4 regions of the Lysinibacillus parviboronicapiens genome follow, and region 1 is predicted to be linked to each of the others. Evidence: riboswitches for the same ligand, from Rfam matches in the RefSeq annotation. Region 1 holds a riboswitch; each other region holds the start of a gene.

The links. A riboswitch is a leader RNA that binds a small molecule or an ion and turns the genes downstream of it on or off. The one in region 1 is predicted to bind thiamine pyrophosphate.
Region 2: it holds a riboswitch for thiamine pyrophosphate, as region 1 does, so the genes downstream of both, thiC (phosphomethylpyrimidine synthase ThiC) here and thiT (energy-coupled thiamine transporter ThiT) in region 1, are expected to answer to the same signal.
Region 3: it holds a riboswitch for thiamine pyrophosphate, as region 1 does, so the genes downstream of both, C9J31_RS11820 (ABC transporter substrate-binding protein) here and thiT (energy-coupled thiamine transporter ThiT) in region 1, are expected to answer to the same signal.
Region 4: it holds a riboswitch for thiamine pyrophosphate, as region 1 does, so the genes downstream of both, thiM (hydroxyethylthiazole kinase) here and thiT (energy-coupled thiamine transporter ThiT) in region 1, are expected to answer to the same signal.

The regions. Positions count from the first base shown of each region.
Region 1 is NZ_CP073713.1:4,175,884-4,180,103, forward strand. Features, by position in the region: gene C9J31_RS20255 (polyphosphate kinase 2 family protein) at 1-244, opposite strand, end outside; gene C9J31_RS20260 (hypothetical protein) at 452-1,165, shown strand; gene map (type I methionyl aminopeptidase) at 1,194-1,949, opposite strand; gene thiT (energy-coupled thiamine transporter ThiT) at 2,076-2,636, opposite strand; TPP riboswitch at 3,001-3,108, opposite strand; gene C9J31_RS20275 (magnetosome magnetite crystal formation protein family) at 3,234-3,566, shown strand; gene C9J31_RS24080 (hypothetical protein) at 3,628-3,750, shown strand; gene C9J31_RS20280 (AAA family ATPase) at 3,786-4,220, opposite strand, start outside.
Region 2 is NZ_CP073713.1:258,284-262,503, forward strand. Features, by position in the region: gene C9J31_RS01395 (methyl-accepting chemotaxis protein) at 1-1,100, shown strand, start outside; gene C9J31_RS01400 (AEC family transporter) at 1,389-2,318, shown strand; TPP riboswitch at 2,442-2,556, shown strand; gene thiC (phosphomethylpyrimidine synthase ThiC) at 2,705-4,220, shown strand, end outside.
Region 3 is NZ_CP073713.1:2,476,303-2,480,522, forward strand. Features, by position in the region: gene parC (DNA topoisomerase IV subunit A) at 1-1,172, shown strand, start outside; TPP riboswitch at 1,311-1,422, shown strand; gene C9J31_RS11820 (ABC transporter substrate-binding protein) at 1,670-2,665, shown strand; gene C9J31_RS11825 (thiamine-binding protein) at 2,666-2,959, shown strand; gene C9J31_RS11830 (ABC transporter permease) at 2,956-3,729, shown strand; gene C9J31_RS11835 (ABC transporter ATP-binding protein) at 3,704-4,220, shown strand, end outside.
Region 4 is NZ_CP073713.1:3,619,068-3,623,287, reverse strand. Features, by position in the region: gene thiE (thiamine phosphate synthase) at 1-505, opposite strand, end outside; gene thiD (bifunctional hydroxymethylpyrimidine kinase/phosphomethylpyrimidine kinase) at 498-1,319, opposite strand; gene thiM (hydroxyethylthiazole kinase) at 1,319-2,074, opposite strand; TPP riboswitch at 2,162-2,260, opposite strand; gene mbcS (acyl-CoA synthetase MbcS) at 2,451-4,037, shown strand; gene sppA (signal peptide peptidase SppA) at 4,218-4,220, shown strand, end outside.

The DNA of each region.
Region 1 (4,220 bases):
GCTGAGGTGCTGAAATAGGGTGCACGACATAGCCACGAGGATCTACGCGTTCGATTAGACGTTTTATAGCACCGCCCTTCCCTGCCGCATCCATACCTTCAAATACTAAAATAAGCCCGATTTTATTGTTTAGTAAAAACTGCTGGGCATTTAACATTTCATATTGGAGTACTTTTAATTTCTTTTTATACATTTTTTTATCTAGTTCAATCGATAGGTCAAGATTTTTTAGATTTTGAGTCATTAAAACTTCACTCCTTTAATTTAGCTATTCATATTGTACTAAAGAAATATATGGATGCCTATCCAAATGGTAAATTGTAGATAAATTTGACGAAACAAGACGATACATTATTGGCAATTTCCGCTATAATGAAAATAGAAAATTTGTGACAGTCCTATACTTATTTGTCTTTTCCCTATACAATTTAACAGGAAGGGAGAGGAAACTATGCCTCAATTTATTTTGATGACAATTTCTTATATTGTCGCACTCATCCTAACCTTTTCATCCTATTTCATAAAAATAAATGGTCAATCTACGTTAGAAATCTCTAATCGTTTTCCCGTTATGTTTGCGCCTTTTAATGTTAGTTATGTAATTTGGATTGTGGTTTACTTTTTACTCGGCTATTGGTTAGTTATGAATTTCAAAAAGACAACTATTAAACAGACTGTTCTCTTTAGTAGCATTTGTATATTGCAGGCGTTTGCCATTGTGTTTTGGCATCACGAATTATTTATCGTGTCACTTTGCAGTACGTTAATATTAGTAATTTATTTATTTTTACTGTACAATACGTATTCACTTAGCAATAATGCGCTAACAGGTCGAGTGCCATTTTCTATCTATCTCGCTTGGGCGACTTTTACTCTAATGACAAATGCAAGTTTTACATTAACATCGTATGAATGGAACGGCTTCGGTCTTAGCAATCCACTTTGGGCAGTTATTTTACTGACTATTGGAGTTGCCATAGCACTACATATTCGCTTTCATCACTTCGATATTGTGTATCCGAGTGTTTTTATCTGGGCCTATATAGGTATTGCGTTACATAATGGCTTTGATGAATTACTCGTGACAACAGCCGCCTTATTTTTATGCGGTGTGCTCCTTGTTGGTATACAATTTATTAAAAAAAATCCTGCCTACCAAAAATAACATGGTAAGCAGGATTTTTTTCTATTGATTATGCTTCATCTAATGTTGTTAAAATAATTGGTTTGTCTTTTGTAACAATAATCGAATGCTCGATTTGAGCAACTAATGATTTGTCTGGTGTAATGAATGTCCAGCCATCACCAGCTTCAACAATATGCTCTGCTTTTGCTGAGATGAACGGCTCAACCGCTAACACCATTCCCTCTTTCATAATTGTTGAGTCCCACGCATCGTAATAGTTTAAAATGTGATTTGGCTCATCATGTAAAGAGCGACCTAGTCCATGACCTGTTAAATTCATGATGACTGTTAAATCGTTCGCATAAGCTTCACGTTCAACAGCTTTCCCTATTTGGTTTAATTTAGAACCAGCTTTTACTTTCGTCATCGCACGTTCAAAAGCACTTTTCGCTACGCGGCAAAGTTTTTCTTTATCTTCATAACCTTCTCCGACTACGAATGAAATACCAGTATCAGCAAAATAGCCGTTTAGCGAACCTGACACATCAATATTGACAATATCCCCGTCTTGAATAATACGGCTTCCCGGTATACCATGTGCTACTTCTTCATTAACACTAATACAAGTGTAACCTGGGAAATCATATTCACCTTTTGGTCCAGAAATAGCTCCTGCTTCCGCAAACATACGGCCTGCAATTTCATCTAATTCAAGTGTTGTCACACCTGGTTTTGTAGCAGCCTTCATTGCTTCACGAATTTCAGCACAAATACGACCGATTTTTTTAAAGGCTTCAATCTCTTCTTGCGTTTTTACAATCATTTTTAACGTCCCTTTCATCTAATATCTACACTCTAATATATCACATCCACAAACCAATGATGAACAATACGCGCTAATTAGCTTAGAAAAGCCGCCTGTACCCTATAGGAACAGACGGCTTACACATTAAGATTTTCGTTGCATTAACTGTGGTGCTGCTGTGAATAAAAGAACACCTGCAATAGCAGTTAAGATTGTTGCTGGTAGCATATATGTTCCATTATAAATAATGGAATAAATCCAAGCGTTTTGATCGCCAGCATACTCTGCGAAGAATACAGCTCCTGCAACCGTATGCGACAAGTAGCGTAAAAATCCAGCTAAAACAGTGCCTATGATTATAAAAATAGCCATCTTCTTTTTGTTTACGTTCGCTGCAGCTTCGAGTACAGGCTTACGCACAAGCGCCGCTACACCAACTACTGTGAAAGCAACCCCATAATCCAATAAACCTTGAAGCCAGTGTACAATGTACGCACCGAACATCGTTTGCATAACGCCAATAAGTAGTCCTGTTGTCAGCCCTGCAAAAAGCCCCCAACGAAATGCCATTAAAATAATGGGAACCATCACGAGACTAACCGAGCCGCCTTGTGCCCATACTTTAAAAGAAACTTGATCGAGTACAAGACCCACTGCTGCGAAAATCGCAATCTCCACCAGCATTAATAGTCTTTTTTTGTCCATAATATTATTCTCTCCTTTGTTCCGATGTAGGATACAAGAGCAGGAATAGAAATCAGTTATTTAAATATGATGTGCTCAATCTGGCAATCTATTATGCCTCTGTTAATAGGTGTACAAATTTTGAAATATGCTTATACAACAATACCTTAGGCTGTAGCATCTTTACCAATGTAGCTACATTGCTACATCTCCTACGTTAAGATACCATCTTTAATTCCTTTCAAAATCCATAACACCCCTAGAGACTTTAGCTTCATTCTGTTGGCCTGTGAGCACCTACTAAAAAAGGATACTCCTCTTTTCTTCGCTAACCTAATTGAAGATAAAAAAACGATGCCAGGACAGAGCCTCACATCGTAAAAGTGTCGGTTTCTATCCACATCCCTACGCAAGCTTTAACTTACAGGTTCGAAGAGTAAAGGCATTACGTGCCCAGTCTCAGCTGACATCATCAGCTCCCCTTGTGGTCGTTACATCTTAATTTTGCTTGAACATCCTCATTGTACGCAAACACTTTTGTGATTACAACCATTTCTTCATTAATTTTTGAAACTTTTGAGTTTTTCATGCGTAAATTTTAAATAAGGAGGGACAACTATGGAGAATCAAAAAATATTATCTGCCTTTAGTTATCTCAGTATATTTTTCGCACCTTTTATTGTGCCGTTAATTGTTTATTTCGTGTCAAAGGATAGTGAAGTGAAGCGCCATTCAATCCGAGCGCTTATATCGCATTTAATTCCTTTTCTGTTCGGCATCATTTTCTTTATCGTCTTCCTGTTTTCGTCAATGTCATTCAATACGTTTGAACCTGATGCAACTGGCAGTACATTCATTATCATTTGGTTGGCTGCTTTTGCGATTTACTTACTCGTATCTCTTGGCATTATCATCTGGAATATTGTTCAGGCTGTACGCGTTATCCGTTAGTAATTATGTTTCATCCTCGAGTTAAACAGGTAGAACTAATAGTAAAAGGGAGCTGATATTCATGAAAGTATCTAAAATCGTAAAAACTGCTGTCAAATTAGCGCCTATAGTGATTCCAATTGTCAAGAAAGTGGTAGCTGCAAAAAAGGGAACAACTCCCAACCCAATGACTCGAAGAAAATAAAGAAAAGGCGTATCCTATAAGGGAACGCCTTTTCTTTATTTCACTTCAAACCGTGTTCTGCTATGTCCACTTAAGGTTTTTTCAACATGTAAAACAGCGGGCATAGAGGCCTTTAGTTCTGCAACATGGGAAATAACGCCAATCATACGACCCGATTCTTGTAGATCAATGAGTGCATCAATGGCTTTATTCAATGCCTCCTCATCAAGCGAGCCAAAACCTTCGTCAATAAACATTGTATCGATTCGAATATTCCCTTGAAAACTTTGAATGACATCTGCCATGCCCAGCGCCAGACTTAAAGAGGCATTAAATTTCTCCCCACCTGACAATGTTTTGACATCCCGAATTTGATCAGTATAGGCATCATATACATCAAGACCAAGTCCACTTTGTTTTGCATGCTTTTCCAATCGATCTGATCGTCGAAGCTCAAACTGCCCATTAGATAAATGGTACAGACGAATATT
Region 2 (4,220 bases), 910 kb from region 1:
GTGCATGGTTTATCTATAGACAATTGAAGCCGTTGAAGCTTCTACGTGCATCAATAGAAACAGCAGCGGATGGGGATTTAACGAAAAAAATTGACGAAAAATATATTAAGTCAGATGAAATAGGCGCAGTTTCAGTTGCCTATAATAATATGTTAGACAAAACGAATGATGCTATACATACGGTATTGCAATCTACGACTTTGCTTAACCAATCATCAACTCATGTCCATGAAGCATTTAATGAGATTGTAGCCTCTAGTCAAGAAGTGACAGTAGCAATAAACGAAATTGCTCAAGGTGCTTCTAAGCAATCTGAAGATACGGAAGAAACAAACTATCGAATGATGGACCTATCCGAACAGATTGATACGATTACACAGTTGTCTTCTCAAATGGAAGAACTGTCTGCTAAGACGCAAACAACAACTGAAAAGGGTATGAAAGAAGTCGATAGTTTGCGTGTACGTAATACAGAAACCAATGAAATGAATGGACGAATACAACAGCAAATAGAATCATTATCTTCTAATATTGCGAATATCAACCAAGTTATTGTCTCTATTCATGGTATTATGGAGCAAACAAATCTGCTTGCACTTAATGCAAGTATTGAAGCGGCTCGAGCAGGAGAACATGGGAAGGGCTTTGCAGTGGTAGCCGAGGAGGTTAGAAAACTAGCTGAGCAATCGAGAAATGAAACAGATGTCATTAAGACAACTGTGGATAGTATATTAGAAAACTCTAAACAAACAGTATTAGTAATAGCTGCTAATGCTAGCTTAATGCAAGCGCAAAATGAATCCGTACAAAGCACGGAAATAGCCTTTAAGGACAATAGTGAGCTCTCTAGTTCTATTGCAACCTCAATTAACGAGTTACTCGCTAAACTTTCTGGTATGTTAGAGCACAAAAATCAAGCACTTATGGCTATTCAAAGCATTTCAGCTATTTCAGAGGAGACTGCCGCTTCTGCCGAGGAAGTAAGTGCTTCAACAATTGATCAGCAGGCAGAGCTAGAAAAGGTTGCAGAATCAATAAATAATATGAATAAAATCTCACAAGAATTACAAGAAGTTGTTAAACGCTTTAAACTCGCTTAATTCCTCTTCTTTATAAAAATGGCTTTGGTACTAAATCCTTCTATAATGAGAATATAGTAAAGTGAAAAGGAAATCTGTCAAGCCGCTAGTAAGCCGCAAGCCTCCTCAACCCAGGGGGCTTGCCTAACTTACTTTCCTGAAGGGGTCTTCAGATTCTTTTGTTATTCGAAAATACTACGAGCAATGACATGAAATCGTTTTTAAAGTCATTAGAAGGGTCAAGCAAAGCACATTGACCTAGCTCGCAGATAGCACTACTATAGAAAGAGATGAGGGGGGATAAACTACATGATGTATCTCGGTATGATTTTCTTTCAAATTGTTGCCCCAATTTTAGTGCTTCTTGTACTTGGAGCAGTCTTGCAGAAAAAATTTCGATTTAATTTAAAAGCATTATCCCAACTTATTACATATTGCTTTATGCCGGCTGCGGTTTTTATGAATTTATATGAAACGACTGTGGAGCTGTCGGTACTAGGACAGGTCGCGGTGTTTATTATTCTCTTTATCGGGAGTCAAATGGTGCTCAGTCATTTTTTAGCAAAGGGACTTGGTTTAGCAAAAACAGAAACAGCAGTGTTTAAAAACAGCGTTGTGCTCATTAACTCAGGTAACTATGGTATTCCGGTTGCGCAAATGATATTCGCAACACAGCCGATAGGAGTGGCCATTCAGGTTATTCTAGTTATTTTCCAAAATATGACAACGTATACATATGGTTTATATAATCTTATTTCCTCGACAAAATCTGGGCTCGCCATTATAAAGGACTTCTTGAAAATGCCTATTATACATGCGCTTATTATTGGTGTGGCAATGAATTTCTTCAATATTGGTATCCCCCAGTTTATTCGTATTCCAATCGACCATGTAGCAGATGGTTTTATCGCTGTGGCACTTATTACGCTTGGAGCGCAACTATCCCAGCTTGAAATCAAGTTGATGTTTAATAAAACCGTTTTTGTCAGTTGCTTTACACGGCTGATTATTGGACCAGCTGTGGCGCTTGTCATTATTTTTACGCTTGGCTTAGACGGTGTTGTAGCTCAGTCACTCTTTATAGCTAGTGCCTTTCCGACGTCACGCAATAGCTCAAGCCTTGCTTTAGAATACGATGTTGAATCAGCCACTGCAGCACAAACCGTGTTATTTTCGACTATTGTTAGCTGTATCACAGTGACGCTCGTCATTTACGTGGCAGAAATACTTTTTACATAAAGTATCTTCGTCATATATGAAATAGCTTGTGCCAAAATATAAAGTGTACTAATTAATTGTTATGATTTTAAAATATAACTTCCATCTATTAGTAATATCTGCTACACTAACATCAAATTGAATAGCTTTAACTAGGGGAGTCTGATGAGTCAGGCTGAGAGGGAAACGCATTGAGGTTTCTTGACCCTTTGGACCTGATCTGGCTCATACCAGCGTGGGAAAGTTAATGATTATCGCAGTACTTATACTTTGCGATAATAAACCCTTACATTCACAGCCGGATCCAAATTTTTTTGGATTCGGCTTTTCATATGTAGCAAAGTAAATTGTTGGGGTGAGCTAGATTCGGTCCTTCTTAAAATATGTAAAAGGGAGCGAAGTAGTTTATGACAACAGTTAGCGAAAAAAACATTAACATTATGACTAGTTTTGATGGAAGCAAAAAGGTGTATGTAGAAGGCTCAAGATCAGATATTTTAGTGCCAATGCGTGAAATTATGCTAAGTCCAACAACTGGGAGCTTTGGGGAAGAAGAAAATGCGCCAGTGCGTGTATATGATACAAGTGGTCCATATACAGATCCTACTTACAAAGTAGATATTACCAAAGGTTTGCCTGCTTTGAGAAGCGGTTGGATAAAAGAGCGTGGGGATGTAGAAGAATATGAAGGCCGTAAGATTAAGCCCGAGGATAATGGCTTTCGTAATGATGATGATCCACGTATTAAAGAAAATGTTTTTCCGGGGCTTTATCGAAAACCTTTACGTGCGAAAAAAGGGCGCAATGTAACGCAGCTTCATTATGCAAGAAAGGGCATTATCACACCAGAAATGGAGTTTGTAGCCATTCGCGAAAATTTAGATCCAGAATTCGTACGTGCTGAAATTGCTGAAGGTCGTGCAATTATGCCTTCAAACATTAATCATCCAGAGGCAGAGCCAATGATTATTGGCCGTAACTTCCATGTGAAGATTAATGCCAATATCGGTAATTCAGCTGTATCCTCCTCCATTGCTGAGGAAGTAGAAAAAATGACATGGGCAACACGCTGGGGTGCAGATAATATTATGGATTTGTCTACGGGTAAGCATATTCATACGACGCGTGAATGGATTATTCGCAACGCTGCTGTACCCGTAGGAACAGTGCCTATTTATCAAGCGCTAGAAAAGGTAAATGGCATTGCGGAAAACTTAACGTGGGAGGTGTACCGAGATACATTAATCGAACAGGCCGAGCAGGGTGTTGATTACTTCACTATTCATGCAGGGGTATTACTACGTTATGTACCACTAACAGCTAATCGTGTAACCGGTATTGTCTCGCGTGGTGGTTCGATTATGGCGCAGTGGTGCTTATTTCATCATGAAGAAAGTTTTTTATATAGTCATTTTGAAGAAATTTGCGAAATTATGAAGACGTACGATGTAGCTTTTTCTTTAGGGGATGGCTTACGTCCAGGCTCTATTGCAGATGCCAATGATGAGGCGCAATTCGCGGAGCTTGAAACACTTGGAGAGCTAACACAGATTGCCTGGAAACATGATGTGCAAGTCATGGTAGAAGGGCCAGGTCACGTCCCGATGCATCTCATTAAAGAAAATATGGACAAGCAATTAGAGGTGTGTAAGGAAGCGCCATTCTATACGTTAGGCCCTTTAACAACCGATATTGCTCCTGGCTATGACCATATTACATCGGCCATTGGCGCAGCAATGATTGGTTGGTTTGGTACAGCAATGCTTTGCTATGTAACGCCGAAAGAGCATCTCGGTTTACCTAATCGTGAAGATGTTCGTGTTGGAGTCATTACGTATAAAATTGCTGCACATGCTGCTGATTTAGCAAAGGGTCATCCAGGGGCACAGGTAAGGGATGATGCACTATCAAAAGCACGTTTTG
Region 3 (4,220 bases), 1.7 Mb from region 1:
AGGCGATAGTAAGTTTACAATTATATCGTTTAACGAATACAGATATCACAGAACTTCGCCATGAACAAGATGAACTAAATGCACTAATTGCAAAGCTTGAAGGTATTCTTAACAGTGAAGCAAAACTAGTGCGTGTCATAAAACAAGAGTTACTCGATATTAAAAAGCGCTTTACTGAACCACGTCGTTCAAAAATCGAACGTGAAATTGAAGAAATTAAAATAACATTAGATGTACTTGTCCCAAGTGAAGAAGTAGTTGTAACAGTAACGAAGGATGGCTATATTAAGCGTACATCTACACGTTCTCATGCTGCCTCCAATGGTCAAGATTTCGCCATGAAGGATTCCGATTATTTATTGTATGAGGAAAATTTAAATACGCAGCACCATGTGTTACTTTTCACAAATCGAGGCAATTATATTTATCAACCCGTGCATGAATTACCGGATATTCGATGGAAGGACCTTGGCCAGCATATTTCAAGTATAGTGCCAACCAATGAGGATGAATCCATTATTGCGGTATATGGCTTCGAAACATTTGAACAGCCAAATACCTATATTTTAACGGCGACCAAAGATGGACAAATTAAGCGCTCACCGCTAAGTGATTATGCGGTAACTCGTTATTCTAAGCCTATTAAAACGATGAATGTCAAATCCGGCGATGAAATGATTTTTGCGGATCTTGTGACAGACGAGGCAGAATTATTATTAATCACAGATACGGCCTATGCGATTCGCTTCCCAATTGAAGAATTGCCTGTAACGGGGGTGAAAACAGGAGGGGTGAAAGGCATAACGCTGAAAGAGGGCGAAGCTTTAGTAGGTGTAACGATATTAAAGCCAAGTGACACGGAATATGTTGTGATTGTGACACAGCGTGGGGCAGTGAAGAAAATGAATGTCGCTGAGGTAGATATAGCCAGCCGTGCAAAACGAGGGCTAAAAGTATTAACCGAGTTAAAAGCAAATCCTCACCGTATCGTCTCTGTTACTCGAGCTACGGATGAAGAGCAAATTGTAGTGGAAACTGAAAAGGGTGTGCAAGAAGTGATTGATGTGAAAGGGCTAACACGCTCAGATCGTCATTCGAATGGCTCCTTTAAAGTTGATATAGCTACTGACGGTGCAATTGCCCATGTTTTAAAGGCAAAAAATGAAAAATAGCTAAACAATCAAGCCCATGTTCTTTTTCGAGAACTGGGCTTTTTTTGATTTATTAATTAACAATAAAATCTCTATGTAATTAGAGCCTTGTCATTTGCTTAGAGATATGGGTATAATAGTCCTCGAAAAGTTCATATGTTAAGAATGTAGGGGGGCTGGTAGTTGCCAGCTGAGATTGTGTCCGTTCAGACGCTGACCCTTTGAACCTGATTTGGCTCGTACCAGCGTAGGGAACATCTACTCAAAAATATAGTACTATTATTTTTTGATACCGATTTCAAACGTCTGGGATGACTCCTGGGCGTTTTTTTATGTCTTGGAGTTATCCTGCAACATGCACGAGTCGCATTAACACGCTTGAAAATGCAGATACACATCTTACTTTCATTTCGAAATTGTCAGCGCCTTTTACATAAAAGGGACGAGTACGTTTTTCAAATGGTGATGACAGCATTCAAACATGAACACTTTCACACTACTTACTGGGAGGATTCAGCATGAAGAAATGGTTATTGATCCTTGTTGCAGCACTATTAACATTAGTCGGCTGTAACGCTCAAGAGGACAAACAAGAATCGAATTCATTAAAAAAAGTATCAGTCGTACTTGACTGGTCACCTAATACAAATCACACAGGACTTTATGTGGCTAAAAAGCTTGGTTACTTTGAAAAACAGGGCTTAGACGTAGATATTCTATTACCTGGCGATGCAGGAGCCGATCAGCTTGTTGCATCTGGCAAGGCTGAGTTTGGCGTAAGCTACCAAGAGTCGATTACACAAGCACGCGTGCAGGATGTACCATTAGTATCGATTGCAGCCGTTATTCAACATAATACGTCAGGTTTTGCGTCACTTGCTGCGCATGGTATTACATCACCAAAAGATTTTGAAGGAAAAACGTATGGCGGTTGGGGGGCTCCTCTTGAACAGGCGGTATTGCAATCATTAATGCAAACAGAGAATGCAGATGTCAATAAATTAGATATGGTCAATGCCGGTGATTTAGATTTCTTTACCATGATGCAGAAAGACATTGATGTTGCTTGGATATACTATGCTTGGACAGGGATAGAAGCGGAACTGCGTGGTGAAAAGCTCAACATGCTGTACTTAACAGACTATAGTGAACAGCTTGATTATTATACACCAGTACTTGCAACAAACGAAAAAATGATTGCGGAGAACCCGGATACGGTAAAGGCATTTGTTGCGGCCGCAGCAAAGGGCTATGAATATGCCATCAATCAACCGAAAGAAGCAGCTGATATTCTACTAGAAGCGGCACCAGATTTAGATAAAGAGCTTGTACATAAAAGTCAGGAATGGCTAGCAGACAAGTATCAAGATGATGCCGCACAATGGGGTGAACAAAAATTAGCCGTATGGAGAAACTATGCTGATTGGATGACAAGTAATAATGTTTTAGAAGGTGAATTCAACCCAGCAAAGGCATTTACAAACGATTTTTTACCAACTAAGGAGGCAAAGTAAATGGCAAATTCATTAATCAGTGTACAAATCATACCGAAAACTGAAAAATATGAGGACGTTATTCCTTTTGTTGACGCGGCGATCGCTGTTATCGATGCTTCAGGAGTAAAATATGAGGTACATCCATTGGAAACGACAATGGAAGGTGAACTCTCTACTTTGCTTCAAATCCTAGAAGAAATGAATAGCAAGATGATTGAGCTTGGGGCAATAAACGTTATTACACAGGTGAAAATTTTATATCAGCCAACAGGTATTACGATGGGGACGTTGACGGAGAAATATCGTCCATGATTCAGGCAATAAAACAAGGGAGGACGATTATTTTTATCGTCTTCCTCTTATTCATATGGGAACTAATTGTTCAATTTGCACAAATTCCACAGTGGCTGTTACCTGCACCGAGCGCCATTATAATAGAAGCAGTTCAATCCTATAAAGCATTTTTACCACATGTCTTTGCTAGTGTACAGTTGGCACTCTTAGGTCTTGCCATTGGGATAATCTTTGGGTTAAGTGTTGCTGTATTGTTACATCGTTCGGCTATGATTCGGGAATTATTTTATCCCATCCTGATTGTGTCACAAAATGTACCAGTGCTTGTACTGGCGCCACTATTAATTATCTGGTTTGGCTTTGGTTTGTTGCCGAAACTCATTATTATTTGTCTGGTTTGCTTTTTCCCAATTGTGATTGCGGCTATGGACGGATTTCGCCAAACCTCACCTGAGCTAAAACACTATTTTGAGATGATTGGTGCAACCAAGGCACAAACATTCTGGAAACTTGAATGGCCCTATGCCTATCCAGCTATTTTCTCAGGCATAAAGATTGCGGCTACGTATAGTGTTATGGGCGCTGTTATTGCAGAGTGGCTTGGTGCTAAAAAGGGCATCGGTGTCTATATGACACTTGCACAATCTTCTTTTCGTACGGACCGTGTATTCGTGGCCATTTTTGCCATCGTTTTATTAAGCTTATTGTTATTTAGTGGCATTCGTGTGCTCGAAAAGCTCGTTGTGAAAGGGAGGGGACTACATGCTGAACATTCAAGGCATTCATAAATCATTTGGCTCACTGCAAGTCATTAACAACTTATCTTTTGAAGTAAAGGAAGGTGAATTTGTTGCGATTATCGGCCCGTCTGGTAGTGGAAAAAGTACCCTCTTTCAATTAATTGGAGGTATTTCCGCCTTAGATGGGGGGGCAATTTTGTTAGACGAAGAAGATATACAGCTAAAAAGAGGAACCATCGGCTATATGCCTCAACAGCCCTGTTTACTCCCTTGGCGAACGATTTTAGAGAATGTCACGATTGTAGAGGAACTACAGCAGCAACCACATATCGAACAAGCACGGGCATGGCTAGAAAAGGTAGGACTCGCACAGTTTGAAAATGCTTATCCCAATGCACTATCTGGAGGCATGCAGCAGCGTGTATCATTTATTCGAGCAATCGTTAGTGATAAACCTATTTTATGCTTAGATGAACCGTTCTCAGCGCTTGATGAGTTTACAAGACTAGAAATGCAAGCATGGCTGTTATCTATTTGGG
Region 4 (4,220 bases), 560 kb from region 1:
CGCCAATTGCCACGATAGGCAAGTCAGGGTGTTCAGAACGAACTTGTTGTAGAAATTCAGTACCACTTGGAGGTTTGGCATTACTTTTAGAAGTGGTTGCGAAAATAGGACCGATACCTACATAATCAGCTGCGTACTGTAAAGCAGTGTGCACTTCATCTTTTGTATGAACAGACACACCAAGTAACATATCTCCAATTTTCTCGCGGATAACTGCAACAGGAAAATCATCTTGCCCAATATGAATGCCATCCGCACCAAGTTTTAAAGCAAGCTCAATATCATCATTGACGATAAACGGAATATGATACTGCTTACATAGCTTTTGACAACTTTGAGCAAAAATTTCATAAGCTAGCCCAGTTAATGCGTCTGGCCCCTTTTCGCGAAATTGAAACATGGTAATGCCTGATTGTAACGCCTCTTCAAGTACTTCTAATGGAGGTCGTTTATGAACGTTTGCCGAACCCATAATAAAATAGAGCTTTAAATCGTGGTTATTCATGAATAATCACCTCGCAAAAACCTTTGTATTTATGGTAGGCAAAATGATTGGTCGGACCGTGTCCATTGCCAATAGATAAATCATGTGTAATGGCAAGCTGAATAAATTTTTTCGCTTCCAAAATAGCCTGATCTATTGGTAAGTTAGACCCAATAAAAGCTGTTAATGCAGCAGAAAATGTGCAGCCTGTACCGTGTGTATTGTTTGTTGCAATACGTGCCGTTTGCATGGAAAATGATCGACCATCTTTAAAAAATACATAATCAGTCGCAAATTTTTTGTCAGATAAATGACCACCTTTCATGACAACACATCGTGCGCCTAGTTGCAAAAGTGTATGAGCAGCTTGCTTAATTGAAGCTGGGGTATCAATCTTTTTGCCTGTTAATACTTCTGCTTCCGGGATATTTGGCGTAATAACAGTTGCTAATGGTAATAAATAACATCGCAATGCCTCGATTGCTTGTTGTTGCAATAAGCTTTCGCCACCTTTAGCAATCATTACTGGATCAATGATAAGTGGTATATCCAAGTCAGCCATTATATTTGCAATGGTCTGAATAACATCAGCAGAAAAAAGCATTCCTGTTTTGATAGCACTAATTGAAAAATCCTCTAATAGTGCATAAAATTGTTTTTCGATAAAGCTTGGATCAATGGATAAAACATCATACACACCTAATGTATTTTGAGCAGTTAACGCTGTAATCACAGATGTGCCAAATACCTTTAATTCTTGAAATGTTTTTAAATCTGCTTGAATGCCTGCACCGCCGCCACTATCTGAGCCTGCAATTGTAGTCACGATATGCACTATTTTTCACCGTCCTTTGAAAGACGATGTAACTCATTTAAGATAGCAATTTGAAAATCACCAATATATTGAGTAGAGCAAGCAGCATGTTCAGCTATTTTTTTATAGGCCAATAAAGTATTTACTAATTGTTTATATGGCTCATTTTGTGCAACATAAGCGGCTGCGCAAATTGCACTTAATAGGCAGCCTGTCCCTGTGACTTCTGTCATTTGCTGATGTCCCCCATCAATCCAATGCATTTGTTTACCATCAGTTATAAAATCTTTTTCACCGGTCACAATAACTATACAATCATAGCGTTGAGCAACTTGCTTTGCCTCATCCTCAATACAAATTGACCCGCTGCCACTGTCGACGCCTTTTTGTTGCCAATTTACATTGGCAATAGCAGCAAGCTCACCAATATTGCAACGAATAACAGCAAATTTAACTTGCGTTAATAAATGCTGTATTGTTTTTTTGCGAAAAGTAGTCGCTCCTGCACCAACGGGATCTAAAATAATTGGGATGCCAAGTGTATTGGCCATTTCTCCCGCACGTAACATAGATTCTTTTGTACGATCATTTATCGTACCCGTATTTAATAATAGCGCGGAAGCGATTTTTACCATTTCTGTAACTTCATCGATTTCATCGGCCATTACAGGAGAAGCACCAATTGCCAGTAAGCCATTTGCTTGAAAATTGGCCACGACATAGTTTGTGATACAGTGAATAAGTGGCTGTTGTTTACGTATTGTTTGTAAAATCATAGTAAGTCCTCCTTTTTGGGTGGACGTAAGCATGCAAAAAAAAGCTCTTTTCGTGCAAAGAGTACACGTAAAAAGAGCTTTTCATCAATAACAAGATGTATTGCTCCCTACGTCAGTATTAACTAACAGGTTCAAAGGGTCAGGTTTTACCTTCTCAACTCAAGACGAGTCCCCCTGCAATCATGATTTTAGTTGACCAAAATGTACCATACTTTTTCTCCGTGTTCAATAGCGATTTCCAATTATCATAAAAGCAGTGACTGTTGCCATATAAAGAAGTATGATAGTTGTCATGACTTTTCAAAATTAAGGCTTCTTCCATTGAAAATCAAGAAAAATGAGTTTTATAATGGGCATAGCGAAGGGGGCATATGCCATGAATAGACAAGATTTACTCGCACCAGAGTGGTATAACATTGCAGAAGAAATTGAAAAGTATGCACAGAATCCAACCAAAAATGCTTTAATAGTTTATAACGAAAACGAAGATATACAATATATTACATATGCAACTTTACTTGAAAAGGCAAATCAGACAGCACATGTATTCACATCTCAAGGATTAGTCAAAGGAGATGTAATTTTAGTTATGGTGCCAAGATCAGTTGAGGCGTACATTGTTTATATTGCTGCATTAAAGGCTGGCTTAACGATTATTCCAAGCTCTGAGATGTTGCGTGCAAAGGATATAGACTATCGAATCACACATGCTGATGCAAAGGCGGTTATTGCCTATGAGCCATATATTGAACAATTTGATGAGGTGGAAAATTTAGAGGACGTGCAGCAGTTTGTCATTGGTCAGGCACATGCACCATGGCATCCTTTGCTAGAGCAAATGAAAAATAAACCCACTACCTATACAAGCGCCACACCAACGAAATGTACGGATCTTGCATTTCTTGCCTACACAAGTGGCACAACAGGCAATCCAAAGGCTGCTGTTCATACACACAGTTGGGGTTACGCACATTTGCGGACAACAGCACCAAATTGGTTAGGCGTTGAAGAAAATGATATAGTGTGGGCTACTGCAGCTCCAGGGTGGCAAAAATGGATATGGAGTCCATTCCTTGCAACATTGGGTAGTGGAGCAACAGCTTTTGTTTACAAAGGAAAATTTGATGCAGCTACATACTTAACGTTACTTGAAAAATTTAATATTAATGTTCTGTGCTGTACGCCCACTGAATATCGTTTTATGGCAGCACTTGAAAATTTACAACACTACAATTTGAGTAGCATTCGTCAAGCTGTATCTGCAGGAGAACCGCTGAACAGTGAGGTTACGAAAATATTCTTACAAAACTTTAAACTTCAGGTACGTGATGGCTACGGTCAAACTGAAAATACATTACTTGTTGGAACAATGGTAGGTATGGAGCCACGTGTTGGCTCAATGGGTCAACCAACGCCGGGAAATACGGTAGAAATTATTGATGATTTTGGTAACCCTGTTGCAGATGGTGCCGTTGGTGATATAGCGGTTCATCGTGAAACACCAGCATTATTTAAAAAATATTTTAAAGACCCAGAACGTACAAGCTTACAATTCCGTGGTGATTGGTATATCACTGGAGACCGTGCATATAAAGATAAAGATGGTTATTTTTGGTTTGAGGGACGTGGTGATGATGTCATTATTTCTTCAGGCTACACCATTGGACCATTTGAGGTTGAAGATGCATTAATGAAACATCCAACTGTGAAAGAAGTTGCAGTAGTTGCGAGTCCTGATGAAGTACGTGGTAATATTGTAAAGGCATTTGTAGTATTGCATGATAGAAGAATAGGCATTGCATCACTTATTCAAGAACTCCAAGATCATGTAAAAGCATTAACAGCGCCCTACAAGTATCCACGTGCGATTGAATTTGTTGAGGAGTTACCAAAGACCGCATCGGGTAAAATTCGCCGTGTCGAACTACGTCAGCTTGAAAAGTATCAGTATACGCAAAAATAATTTCCTAGGAAATAATGTCGAAAATCAAAGTTCATGCCAAATTTATGAACTTTGGTTTTTTTTATGTATAAAAAGCTTTTTTATGGCAAAATGTATAAGATAAAACTATTGCATAATATTGCAAAAAAGTGAAACATTTTAGACGTTGACACGTATAAGGTGTTGAGGAGGCGGAAAGACATG